Regions from separate parts of the Paenibacillus sp. Aloe-11 genome, predicted to be linked through region 4. Evidence: riboswitches for the same ligand, from Rfam matches in the RefSeq annotation. Region 4 holds a riboswitch; each other region holds the start of a gene.
What was found. Region 4 has a riboswitch for thiamine pyrophosphate ahead of tenA (thiaminase II). Riboswitches for the same ligand answer to the same signal wherever they lie in the genome.

Region 1 (3,138 bases), on a different contig from region 4:
CTTCCTTTGCTGGAATTGGAAAAGGAATTGATGCAGATTACGGATAAAATGGGGGATGCTTCTCCCGAAGAGCTGGAAGTGCTGCTGGAACAGATGGGTGAAATTCAGGAGCAGCTGGATATGGGGGATTTTTACCTCATTGATGTGAAGGTTGAAGAAATGGCGAACGGGCTGGGTCTCTCGGCCATCGGACTGGATCGGGATGTATCCGCGCTTAGCGGTGGACAACGGACTAAGGTGCTTCTGGCCAAGCTGCTGTTGGAAAAGCCAAACGTCCTCCTGCTGGATGAGCCAACCAACTATTTGGATGTTGAGCATATCGAATGGCTTACACGTTATTTGAAGGATTATCCTTATGCATTTATTCTTATTTCGCATGATACGGAGTTCATGAACCAGGTCGTTAATGTTATTTATCACCTTGAATTTGCCAAGATGACCCGCTATTCAGCAAATTATGAAAAGTTCCTTGAGATGGCGGATCTGAACAAAGCGCAGCATATTGATGCTTATGAGAAGCAACAGGAATATATTAAGAAACAGGAAGACTTTATTCAGCGCAACAAGGCGCGTGCATCCACATCAGGCCGGGCGAAGAGCCGTGAAAAGCAGCTTGATCGGATCGAACGTATTGATAAGCCCGAAGAAGCTGCCAAGCCAACCTTTCAATTTAAAGAAGCACGTGCGAGCGGGAAAACGGTATTTGAGGGAATTGATTTTGAAATTGGCTATACTCATGCCCTGTTGCCTAAAATGTCCATGACGATTGAACGTGGCGAAAAAATAGCAATTGTAGGCTGCAACGGTGTCGGTAAATCAACATTGCTCAAAACCATTCTGGGAAAAATACCGCCAATCAGCGGAAAAACCTATCAAGGCGATTTCTTGCAGCCGGCTTATTTTGAGCAGGAAGTAAAGGCGGGCAAAATCACACCGATTGACGATGTGTGGAATGAGTTCCCGCATTTGAACCAGCATGAAGTAAGAGCGCATTTGGCCCGTTGCGGATTGAAAAATGAGCATATCACACGTCCTCTGTCTGCGCTTAGTGGTGGTGAGCAGGCTAAAGTACGTCTGTGCAAATTGTTAATGCGGGAAAGCAACTGGGTTCTGTTTGACGAGCCTACCAATCACTTGGATGTTAAAGCAAAGGACGAGCTCAAACGTGCCCTGAAGGAATATAAAGGGACTATATTGCTTGTATCTCACGAACCGGATTTTTACGAGGATTGGGTAACCAAAACGTGGAATGTGGAAGAGTGGTCAAGTAAAGTCAACTAAAATCAAAAAATTCAGTTCTGTTATGCTTCACAAAAAGTGGGGGTTGCAGAATTAGAAAAATATGCTAAGCTATTTGTAGCTGATACAATATAATAGTCACACTAGGGGAGCCGCCCATGCGGCTGAGACGGAATAAATGGATTTCGGACCCTTTGCACCTGATCTGGGTTATGCCAGCGTAGGGAAGTGAGCGCCGTACAAGCAAGGTAACCGCATCATTACTTTTGTTTGTGCGTGGGACGATATACGTATACGGATTTGATTGTCCGTTCGATTATTGGACGTTCGTGAAACCACTTCCTCTGGGAAGTGGTTTTTTTGCGTTTCGTTTGGCTTTGCCTGTCGAACTTCCGTATACGGATTCACATATGTTCTCCTTTCATTATTGCTGGTACATGTGGCCGGCTCCGTATGTTATTTCGCGATATGGAGCTGCAACGATATAGGTTCAGCTTATACGATTATTTTATATCAATAGTTCATATTCTTAGTTCAATGTGAGGTGAAAACGAGATCGAATTACACGTGATTACGATGGAAAGTGGCTACCATGCAGATGTACCCCAAGTGGCGGCTGCTATTTATCCGTATGTTCATTATGTGCATGCACGCCTGAAGCAGAAGGGTGCCTCAGAATTGCTGGCTTTGATCCGCAGCATGGTGGAGCAGGGAGTTCCTCTCCAGCAAATTGCAGTCAATGACCGTGTAGATGTAGCTTTACTTACCTTGGCTGGAGCTGTCCAGCTACCGGCTAACGGCTTGCCTGTCAGGGATGTGAAAAGCCTGCTTCCAAAGGGAACACGCTGTGGCGTGTCTGTTCATTCCTTGGAAGAGGCGCAAATGGCCGAACAGGCTGGAGCAGACTATGTACTCTATGGTCATGTATATGTAACCCGCTGTAAGCCCGGTGTTGTGCCGCGGGGGATAGCTCAGCTTGAGCGTATATGCAGCTTATCTAACATTCCAGTGATTGCACTTGGCGGCATACAACCGCATCATATTCCGGAGCTTTATCATGCTGGAGCAAGCGGAATTGCAGTGATGTCCGGCATATGGGAAGCTGAGTCGCCCATCGCGGCTGCGATGGAATATAGACAATTGGTAGATCAGGTAGTCCGCAATCTGTAGCAGGGAACGAGAGTAGAAGTAATTCGAAAGCAGTATGGTCAGTGGAGAGGAGATATAACACATGCTAAAGATACACACAGAGGCTACAGTTATAGGACATGCTGAATGCTTGGTCATAGGTGGAGGTGTGATCGGCAGTTCCATTGCTTATCATGTGGCCAGGGAAGGGCGCAGTACGATTATCCTGGAGCGAATGATGCCGGGTGAGGGAGCCTCGGGGGCAGCGGTCGGAATGCTTGCGGCGGAGAGTGAAGAGTTCGCCGACCCTGAGTTTGAACAATTTGCTCGCACAAGTCGGGATGCATTCCCTGAGCTAGTTCGTGAGCTGGAGCGGTTGTCTGGTGTTTCGGTAGAATTTCGTACAGAAGGTTTTGTAACTCCTTTCCGTTCGGAAGCTGAGGGTGAAAGACGCTGGAAAGCTGCGAATACGCGCGAGGATACTCAGCCTGAGTGGTGGGATGCCGGGGAATTGACCAAGCGGATTTCGGGCATAGATCGTCAAGCGATTGGAGCTATATATCGATCGAAGGAGACACAACTCTTCCCCGTACAGCTGTGCCGTGCTTATACGGGAGCAGCTACAGTGTTGGGTGCAACAATATGGTCCGGTACCCATGCAGAGCAGTTGGTCGTACAGAATGGCCGGGTTTGCGGTGTAGTGACAGATAGCGGCTTTGTTTCCTGCAACCAGGTCATTATTGCCGGAGGCTTGGAGAGCATGAATTTGCT
Region 2 (3,138 bases), on a different contig from region 4:
TGTAGGTAATGACTCCTTCACGTACATCATCCTTGTTCGGCAGGCCCAAATGCTCCTTCGGCGTAACGTAGCACAGCATGGACGTTCCGAACCAACCGATCATGGCTGCTCCGATGGCTGAGGTAATATGATCGTAGCCAGGCGCAATATCCGTCGTGAGCGGTCCCAAAGTATAAAAAGGAGCTTCCTTGCAAATTTCCATTTGTAAATCCACATTCTCCTTGATTTTGTGCATCGGAACATGCCCCGGACCTTCGATCATGACCTGGACGTCATGCTTCCACGCGATTTGCGTTAGCTCACCCAGCGTTTCCAGCTCTGCAAACTGTGCTTCATCATTCGCATCATAGATGCTGCCCGGACGCAGCCCATCCCCGAGGGAAAAGGCTACATCGTAAGCTTTCATGATTTCACATATTTCTTCAAAATGCGTGTACAAAAAGTTCTCCTGATGATGCGCAAGGCACCAGGCCGCCATAATCGACCCGCCCCGGGAGACAATTCCCGTCATTCTGTTCGCCGTCATCGGGATATAGCGCAGAAGCACGCCCGCATGAATTGTAAAATAGTCCACACCCTGCTCCGCCTGCTCAATCAGGGTATCGCGATACAACTCCCACGTCAGTGCCTCAGCTTGGCCGTTCACCTTTTCAAGCGCTTGATACAGCGGTACGGTTCCAATCGGCACAGGGGAATTCCGGATGATCCATTCACGCGTCGTATGGATATTACGGCCTGTGGACAGGTCCATGACCGTATCCGAGCCCCAGCGCACAGCCCAGGTCATCTTCTCCACTTCCTCCTCAATGGAGGACGTGACCGCAGAATTACCAATGTTCGCATTGATCTTCACGTGAAAATGACGCCCAATGACCATCGGCTCACTTTCCGGATGATTGATGTTGGAAGGCAAAATCGCCCGTCCCGCCGCCAGCTCCTGTCGCACAAACTCGGGCTCCACCCCTTCACGAATGGCCGCAAACTCCATCTCGGGCGTAATAATTCCCTTGCGAGCATAGTGCATTTGCGTCACCGTGCGCCCTTGTGAGGCACGAAGCGGACGATGGGTCACGCCGGGAAATTCCGCCGCTTCCCGTTTGGAGCCGGGCTTCAGCCCATTATCCTCCGGCTTAACCGTGCGTCCCTCATAAGCTTCGGCATCGCCCCGTTCCAGCACCCAGGCCCTCCGCAACGGGGGCAGCCCCCGGCGGATGTCCACCTGATAGGCTTCATCCGTCATCGGTCCGCTTGTGTCGTACACACGCAAGGGCTCATGATGCTCGGTGCCCTCCGGCGTATGTGTGGGGTGCAGCGCGATTTCACGCTCTGGCACGGCAATATCCGGCCGCGAGCCTTGAATATACACCTTGCGGCTCCCCGGAAAGGGTTTTACTCCGCCAGCTTGCTCTGCACTTGTCTTCACTTCAGTTTCTTCTGTTTCCGTCGGTTTCATTGTTCGTTCCTCCCGTTTCGATGAAATGACACACCGATCCGGAACCATTCCTAGGGTGGCTGATCTATGCAAAAAAGCCGGTTCCCCAGGGAACCGGCTAATCTAACGAAGAGCTATCCAAAAGTACGCACACAGAATAATATATTCCATGCGCCTTCTTAGGCAGCAGCTGCGTATACATTTCAATGGCCGATTACTTCCCTACGCTGGTATGATCCAGATCAGGTGCAAAGGGTCCGGAATCTTGCACGATTCCATCTCAGCCCGGCATTACAGGCTCCCCCAGTAACTGTGATACTTCGATTTGCATGAGGCGGAGATAACAGACATCCCGCCATCCTCATCAGATTACTTTAAAATTATTGCTTTGGCAACCCTTCTCTGGTCCTGTTACGGGAGCATAAGCCCCATTTCCTTCGCAGCCTCGATCAAAATCGGAGCAAAATCATGCAGCGTCTCAGGTGCAAGTCGGCTGACCGGACCGGATACAGACAAGGCCGCAGCGACCTGTCCCTTCCGGTTCACCACAGGCGCTGCCACAGCAGCTGCACCTGGCTCCCGTTCTTCATAGCTGGTTGCATACCCCTTCTCACGAATGTCCTGCAGCTGTGCTTTATAGACCTCCGGGTCTACCGAGGACGGCCATTCATCCCCTCTTAGCAGAGCTTCCAGCTCCTGCGGTGGCATAAAGGCCGCCAGCACCTTGCTGGAAGCCCCCACAGCCAGCGGCATGCGCGCACCCACAGGCGCAACGCGGCGGATGGGCTGGTTGCTTTGAACGGCCTGAATGCGAATACGCATGCTGCCGTCCCGCAAGTATAAGCTGACCGTCTCACCCAGACGGTCACGCAACCCTTCCATCGCAGGCTGCAGCAGCACTGCCGGCTCGTCGCTTTGTGACAAATGGGTGGACAGCTCCCATATGCGGAAGCCGAGCCGGTATTTTTCGGTTGCGGAATTTCGAACGACAAAGCCACGATCCTCAAGCGTTGTCAGCAGCCGATGAACCGTGCTTTTATGTAGCCCAATTTTGGAGGCAATCTCCGTCAGACCAAGATCCGAGTCTGCGGTAAAACACAGCAATATATCAAGTGCACGCTCCACAGCGCGAACGGTTAATTTACGGTCTTCCATCGTGAACCGCTCCCCTTGTATCCATTTTCGTTTCACACCATGAAACATGGTTACATAAATTATATAGAATACTCGCGGCTACTGTAAACCGATGTTTTTGTGACAGCTATATTACAGAAAAAGAACAAACATCGACAATTCTTTGCATCATTTTTACTTTTCCGGTGCAGGCGTTGACTTTGGATAATCACCATCATACGATAATAGGTATCAATGTGGACATACACTATCATTTTCAAGTGAATTTGTACCTAAATTCCATAGCATGAAGCTCAATTTTTTATAAGGAGGCTCTTACATGATTTCGACATCCCAGCGCAGCTCTCAGCTACAACCCGCTGTTCAGGAGCCGTCCATCCCACTGATTAATCCCCGTATGCTGCGGTTCAAGCACATTGTGATTGCGCTGCTGCTATCGGTCGTATTTTTTCTGTTGTTTTGTTTTATCGCTCTACACGCCTACATTGCATGGGTTCTCACCAATCCGACGGTAGCACCGCTGTACTCCAACCCGATGCAGGCGAAGGGAATGGCCTATGAGGAAGTCAGCT
Region 3 (3,138 bases), on a different contig from region 4:
GCTCCTACTTGGCGCTTAGATAAGATGAACTTAAGAATAAACCAAGTGGAACGAGAACGAAGTGGGCGGAATGGTGCTGTACAAGCGAAGCGGTCGCTTTAAAAGCTTTCCGTAGGAAAGCTCGCTTCGGAAGCATCACCTCCCCAGATTTCTACCCTGCTGAGGCTTTATTCGAGAAATCCGGGGGCGGTGGCGATGGGAAGCACCATCCGACTGCGTAGTGGCACAAAGGCTACTTCAAGTTCGATTTACAAGATCAACGCTTTGGCAAAAAGTCGTTTGTGAAGGCTTTGTCGACTTCCAAAGGCTTGCTGAGCAGCTTGCGTTCGTACATCCAGTCTGAATAGTTTTGCCATACCTCTGCTTTTTGCACACCCCATTGCGCAGCATCATCCTGATAACGCGGGCTTAGCCATTTTTGGCTGGCCAGTACCAGCTTTTTGTCCAGCTCCGGTACGGCTTTGCTTAGGATATCCGCGGATTCTTCAGGATGAGCAATGGTGTATTCATAGCCTTGGGCGGTGGCGTCCATGAACGCTTTGACCAGCTCTGGATCATTCTTAATCGTCTGTTCATTGCTCACAATCACAGGCGTATAGTAATCAAGGCTTTTGGAATAATCTTTTACATACAGCATATCCAGGGGCTCACCTCGAAGTTGAGCCTCGATCCCGGTCCATGCGTAGAAAATCCAGGCAAAGTCGATATCCCGCTTCACGGCTGTAAAATAGTCGGCATTGCCCATATTCATAATCTTCACTTTGCTCACATCGGCCTTGTCTGAATCCATGATGGATTTCATGACCGCTTCTTCTACGGGTGAACCCCAGCCGCCGTATTTCTTTCCTTCAAAATCTTTGGGGCTTTTAATGCCGCGGTCTACCGGGGCTGCGAAGCCTGAGGTATTATGCTGAATAACCGCAGCGATAGATACGAGTGGTACGCCTTGCGTACGAGCCTGAGTGACGCCCTCTTGATAGCTGATCCCAAAAGGTGCCGCATTCGAAGCAACCATTTGATCGGCTCCGCCTGAACCAGGTTGGACAATTTGGACATTCAAGCCCGCTTTTTCGTAAAATCCTTTATCCTTGGCGACATAGAGTCCTGTATGATTCGTATTTGGTGTCCAGTCAAGTACAACTTTAACATCCTTAAGCCCCTTTGCCGGAGTGGAAGCTGGAGCGTTGGTAGCAGGTGCCGCCTCCTGGGTTGTAGAGGGGGAGCCTCCGCCGCAGGCGGTCAGTGTCAGGGCCATGAGCCACAGACTAATCAGTCCCAGGCTTAACATTTTCATGCGCTTCATCGTTGTGTTCTCTCCTTTTAATTACCCGTCATCCGTCGAATCAGACAGCCTATGTTCCCATTTCATAAAAATAACATCTGCCGGACTCTCTCTTTCCAACAACTTAATCCTCAACAAAAAAAGCGCCCCGAGGTTCCGGGACGCTTGCGCTTGTATATACCAAAGTAAGGGATGGACCTATGTAAAAAAAGGCACATCTTAGCTTAAGCATTCCTACGCTGGCATTACCCAGATCAGGTTGTAAGGGTCAGTGTCTTGGGACACACTCTCAGCCGGCCGATTCCAGCACCCCTGGCATTGTATGGTTTAATGGGTTTGTTTATTCGGGTTTACTACGACGATTATATGCCTTGAAGGCGGAGCTGTCCAGCATGGAGGAAGAGATGACGGTTCATTTGCGAGAAAATTAATTATTTTTTTATAAATAACTTTGGTCAAATGACTACTCTTTTGTCTGGCGTTGGATTAAAATAGGAATGGTGGGTTCGAAACTTACATATATGTGCAAAAGTATGTATATGAGCCATACACCTTAATAAGGAGGGGTATATTTTGTTATTTCGTAAAAATTGGTTTAAAGGGTTTACAGCAGCGGTTGTAGCTTGCAGCATGCTGGTGTTTACAGCTGCTCCGTCCTGGGCTGCCACCGATTCTCGGGACAGCGCCACAGTGAATTTGCGGATCATGGAAACAACGGATATTCACACGACGTTGATGAACTACGATTATTATGCAGATAAGGAAACCAACGAATATGGCTTGATTAACACTGCCGGACTGATCCAGCAGGCGCGTAGTGAAACAAGAAACAGCATGCTGTTCGATAACGGTGATTTGTTGCAGGGCAATCCATTAGGCGATTATATGGCCAGAAACAAAACCTTTTTGCAAGAAGGCGGTGTCCATCCGGTCTACAAGATGATGAACTTGATGGGCTATGATGCGGCTACTGTGGGCAACCACGAATTTAACTATGGTCTCGACTTTTTGGAGAAATCGCTTAAGGGAGCCGAATTCCCTTACGTAAATGCGAACGTTTACTATGACAACGGGGGCCAGGGTACTAAAAATTATTTCACCCCTTATCAGATTCTCAATAAAACGGTAACGGACGAGAAGGGCCAAGAGCACACGCTCAGAGTGGGTGTAATCGGTCTGGTAACTCCTCAAATTATGCAGTGGGATAAAGCCAATTTGCAGGGTAAGGTCGTTACGAAGGATATTGTGGAAACGGCGAAAAAGTTCATTCCTCAAATGAAGTTGGAAGGTGCCGACATTATTGTCGTACTTGCACACACGGGTTATGAGGATGTGCCGCAAACACCAATGATGGAGAATGCCGTTAAATATTTGAGCCAGGTGGACGGAATCAACGCTATTCTGTTTGGGCATGCTCATAAATCTTTCCCCGGCCCTGATTTTAAAGGAATGAGCGGTGTAGATCTGGATAAAGGAACCATTAATGGCGTACCGGCTGTAGAAGCTTCCTCTTGGGGCAAGGAACTGGGTATTATTGACCTGAGTCTGGAAAAGAAAAAAGATGTGTGGAGCGTGACTAATTCTCAGTCAGAAGTGCGTCCAGTTGTGAATACCCAAACTCAGGCTGTGAAGACGAACCCTGAGTTTAAACTGGTAGATGCGGTCAAGGAAGAGCATAAAGGAACGCTGGATTATGTTCGTCAACCGGTTGGAACCACAACCGCACCGATTACCAGTTATTTTGCATTGGTTCAGGATGACCCATCTATTCAGATTGTGACGAATGCACAAAAATGGTACGTACAAAACCATCTGAAAGGGACCGAATACGAAAATCTTCCCGTATTGTCGGCTGG
Region 4 (3,138 bases):
GACGGGAATGCCTGTTCAGACAGGCAGGATACGTCAGTTCAAGCAAGGAGAATCGAACTATGAGTGTCGGACATATCCTTTATATTTTGGTGCCGATTTTTTTCGTTATTATTTTGGGATGGTTAGCGGGGCATAACAAAAGCTTCGATGCCTCTTCCTCCAAAGCCCTGAATGCGCTCGTTACCAGATTTGCGCTGCCTGCGCATCTATTCATCGGCATTACAACAACGAACAGAAGAGCGCTCATTGAGCAATGGACATTTCTGCTGGCTCTGTTCATTGGCATTGTCGGCTTTTTTGTCGCTCTCCTTCTGCTGTCCCGCTTTGCGAGGAAGCAGTCGATGAAGGATGCCGCCATGTTCGCTTTGAACTCGGCACAGCCGACCTTTGCTTTTATGGGTATTCCCGTGCTCGGAGCCATCTACGGCTCCTCAGCCGTGGCCATTCCGATTGCACTTACCGGAATCGTAGTCAATGCCGTCCTTGACCCGGCGGCTACCATTATAGCTACCGTAGCCAGCCGGAATTCAGACAAGGAACGGAATGGTCCCCTCGGAAGGCTGATCTGGGACTCCATTCTTCACGGCTTAAAGGAACCGCTGGCGTTGGTGCCGCTGGTTGGTGTGATTTTGACCTTATTTGGCTTCCAATCACCAGATTTGTTAAGCAAATCGCTTAATCAAATCGGAGACATTACGTCCGGGGCTGCCTTATTCGCGGTCGGTGTGACCATTGGCGTACGCAACATTAGTTTTAGCGTAAGTGCCTTTGCCATCGCACTGTTAAAAACCATCGTGCAGCCTTTATTAATGCTGCTGATTGCCTATCTGTGCGGTCTGTCGTCTGCCGATACCGTTAAGGCGGTTCTGCTCGTTTCCTTCCCGGGTTCAGCAGTCGCTGCTATGATCGCTACCCGTTTTGAAAGTCTGGAATCAGAAACAGCCTCCTCCTTTGTCATCAGTGCTGTCATATCTCTCGTTACACTTCCTGTGCTGATTTCGCTATTGATGTAACCAGGTCAAGCACAAACAGCCTCAGAACGAATGGATAACGGTTTGACATAATGTATGAACGAATGTACAGTAATAGTCAAAAGAATAGGAAGTCCACTAGGGGAGCCGCTTATGGCTGAGACAAGAACGTATCTTGGACCCTTTGAACCTGATCTAGTTCGTACTAGCGTAGGAAAGTGGAGCCTTCGTATATAAGGTCCCTTGCTTTTTGCGCATGGACCTATGATGAAGCCGCTCCAGTTTTCGGGGCGGCTTTTTAGCGTTGTTCCGGAACTGTATTCTTACGGGACTTCCTGCTCTTCATTTTGGTGGAGGTGGGGAAATGAGCTTTACACAAGAGCTCCGTCGGCAGGCGGATAGCATTTTTCAAGCGATTTTTGAGCATCCCTTTGTGAGAGGTATTGCTAAAGGGAGTTTGACAAGGGAACAGCTGATTCACTATGTAAAACAGGACTTTGAATATTTGAACGCCTACATACGGATATACGGCATCGCGATCTCCAAATGCACGAGCCGGGAGGACATGGCTGTATTTAATGAACAGATCTCTTTTATCCTCCGCAGCGAGGTTCATCCCCATCAAAATTTCTGTGCTGTCGCAGGTGTGACCTATGAAGAGTTGCAGGGGTATCCGCTCGCTCCGTCGGCTCATCATTATATCCGTCACATGCTGACGGTCGCACATGAAGGCAGTCTGGGCGAGCTCATGGCCGTGCTGCTGCCGTGTCCATGGACGTATCTGGAGATTGGTCGCAGGCTGCTGGATGAGGTAAAGCCCGACGAGTCCCACCCTTTCTATGAATGGATTTGTTTCTATGGAAACCAGGTTGAAGATGTAACCGCCAAATATCAAGCCCGTGTGGATGCTTGGGCGGAAAGTGCAACGGCTGCCGAACGGGAACGGATGATTGAGCATTTTATGCTAAGCTGCCAGCTGGAATATATGTTCTGGGATATGGCTTATAAGCAGGAAGAATGGCCGATCCAGACCCCTTTTACATCGGTCTACAAGCCTTGTCGCAAATTGAAAATCTAATATATGAGAGAGGATCATCGATATGCTGAAATGGGAAAAGGATTGTTCGGAGCTTCTGACAAAGGTACACAGCAGCAACCCCCTCGTTCACAATATGACCAATGTGGTGGTCACCAACTTTACAGCCAACGGCCTATATGCGCTGGGAGCTTCCCCGGTGATGGCTTATGCCCCCGAGGAAGTTGCGGATATGGCCAAAATAGCAGGTGCCGTCGTCTTAAACATCGGTACGCTGAACCGCGAGCTGATCGATGCCATGATCATTGCCGGACAATCGGCGAATGCACATGGCGTTCCGGTTCTGCTCGATCCGGTCGGTGCGGGAGCGACTCGCTTTAGAACCGAATCGGCACTGCGAATCCTGAGTGAAGTCAACATCTCAATGGTGCGGGGCAATGCGGCCGAAGTCGCCCATCTTATCGGAGAAGCCCGCGAGATTAAAGGCGTCGATGCTGGTGGCAGCCCGAGCAGCAGTCATGTCGAGCTGGCAGTTCGAGCTGCGCGGGCGCTCAATACCATCGTTGTCATCACTGGAAAAGAGGACGTCATCACCGATGGGGTCGAAGTACGAGTGATTAACGGCGGAGACGCGCTGCTTACGAAGGTAACCGGAGCAGGCTGCCTGCTGACCTCTGTGTTGGGCGCTTTTGCCGCCGTTGAGCCTAATTTGCTGCTCGCAGGAACAGCAGGCTTGGCATTTTACGGTGCAGCCGCTTCCCGAGCCGCCGCGCGTACAGCAGATCAGGGACCCGGCAGCTTCCAGATTGCCTTTCTCGATGAGCTTGCCAAGCTGCATACGGGCTCGCTGGAGGGGCATGTATCGATTCGTGAAGCTGGAACAACCACAGCAGGTGGTACGCGATGACAGACGTTCGTGTAGCTAGAGCACTGACGATTGCCGGTTCGGACAGCGGTGGCGGGGCCGGAATTCAGGCCGATCTCAAAACCTTCCAGGAGCTTGGCGTATACGGCATGTCGGCGATTACGGCAGTTACCGTACAGAACACCTTGGGGGTTCACGGAGTATATCCACTGCAACAAGAGGCGGCAGCGGAGCAAATCGAGGCTGTAGGATCAGACCTTGGCGTA

Region 1: it holds a riboswitch for thiamine pyrophosphate, as region 4 does, so the genes downstream of both, WG8_RS12975 (thiamine phosphate synthase) here and tenA (thiaminase II) in region 4, are expected to answer to the same signal.
Region 2: it holds a riboswitch for thiamine pyrophosphate, as region 4 does, so the genes downstream of both, thiC (phosphomethylpyrimidine synthase ThiC) here and tenA (thiaminase II) in region 4, are expected to answer to the same signal.
Region 3: it holds a riboswitch for thiamine pyrophosphate, as region 4 does, so the genes downstream of both, WG8_RS02390 (ABC transporter substrate-binding protein) here and tenA (thiaminase II) in region 4, are expected to answer to the same signal.

What each region holds. Positions count from the first base shown of each region.
Region 1 covers NZ_JH601055.1:22,661-25,798, reverse strand. The annotation lists gene WG8_RS12980 (ABC-F family ATP-binding cassette domain-containing protein) at 1-1,281, shown strand, start outside; TPP riboswitch at 1,375-1,483, shown strand; gene WG8_RS12975 (thiamine phosphate synthase) at 1,816-2,409, shown strand; gene thiO (glycine oxidase ThiO) at 2,471-3,138, shown strand, end outside.
Region 2 covers NZ_JH601045.1:103,356-106,493, reverse strand. The annotation lists gene thiC (phosphomethylpyrimidine synthase ThiC) at 1-1,453, opposite strand, end outside; TPP riboswitch at 1,635-1,747, opposite strand; gene WG8_RS03820 (IclR family transcriptional regulator) at 1,844-2,587, opposite strand; gene WG8_RS03815 (alpha/beta hydrolase) at 2,886-3,138, shown strand, end outside.
Region 3 covers NZ_JH601043.1:49,357-52,494, forward strand. The annotation lists gene WG8_RS02390 (ABC transporter substrate-binding protein) at 257-1,303, opposite strand; TPP riboswitch at 1,497-1,606, opposite strand; gene WG8_RS02395 (bifunctional 2',3'-cyclic-nucleotide 2'-phosphodiesterase/3'-nucleotidase) at 1,856-3,138, shown strand, end outside.
Region 4 covers NZ_JH601059.1:96,815-99,952, forward strand. The annotation lists gene WG8_RS18580 (AEC family transporter) at 60-1,013, shown strand; TPP riboswitch at 1,102-1,205, shown strand; gene tenA (thiaminase II) at 1,336-2,049, shown strand; gene thiM (hydroxyethylthiazole kinase) at 2,072-2,914, shown strand; gene thiD (bifunctional hydroxymethylpyrimidine kinase/phosphomethylpyrimidine kinase) at 2,911-3,138, shown strand, end outside.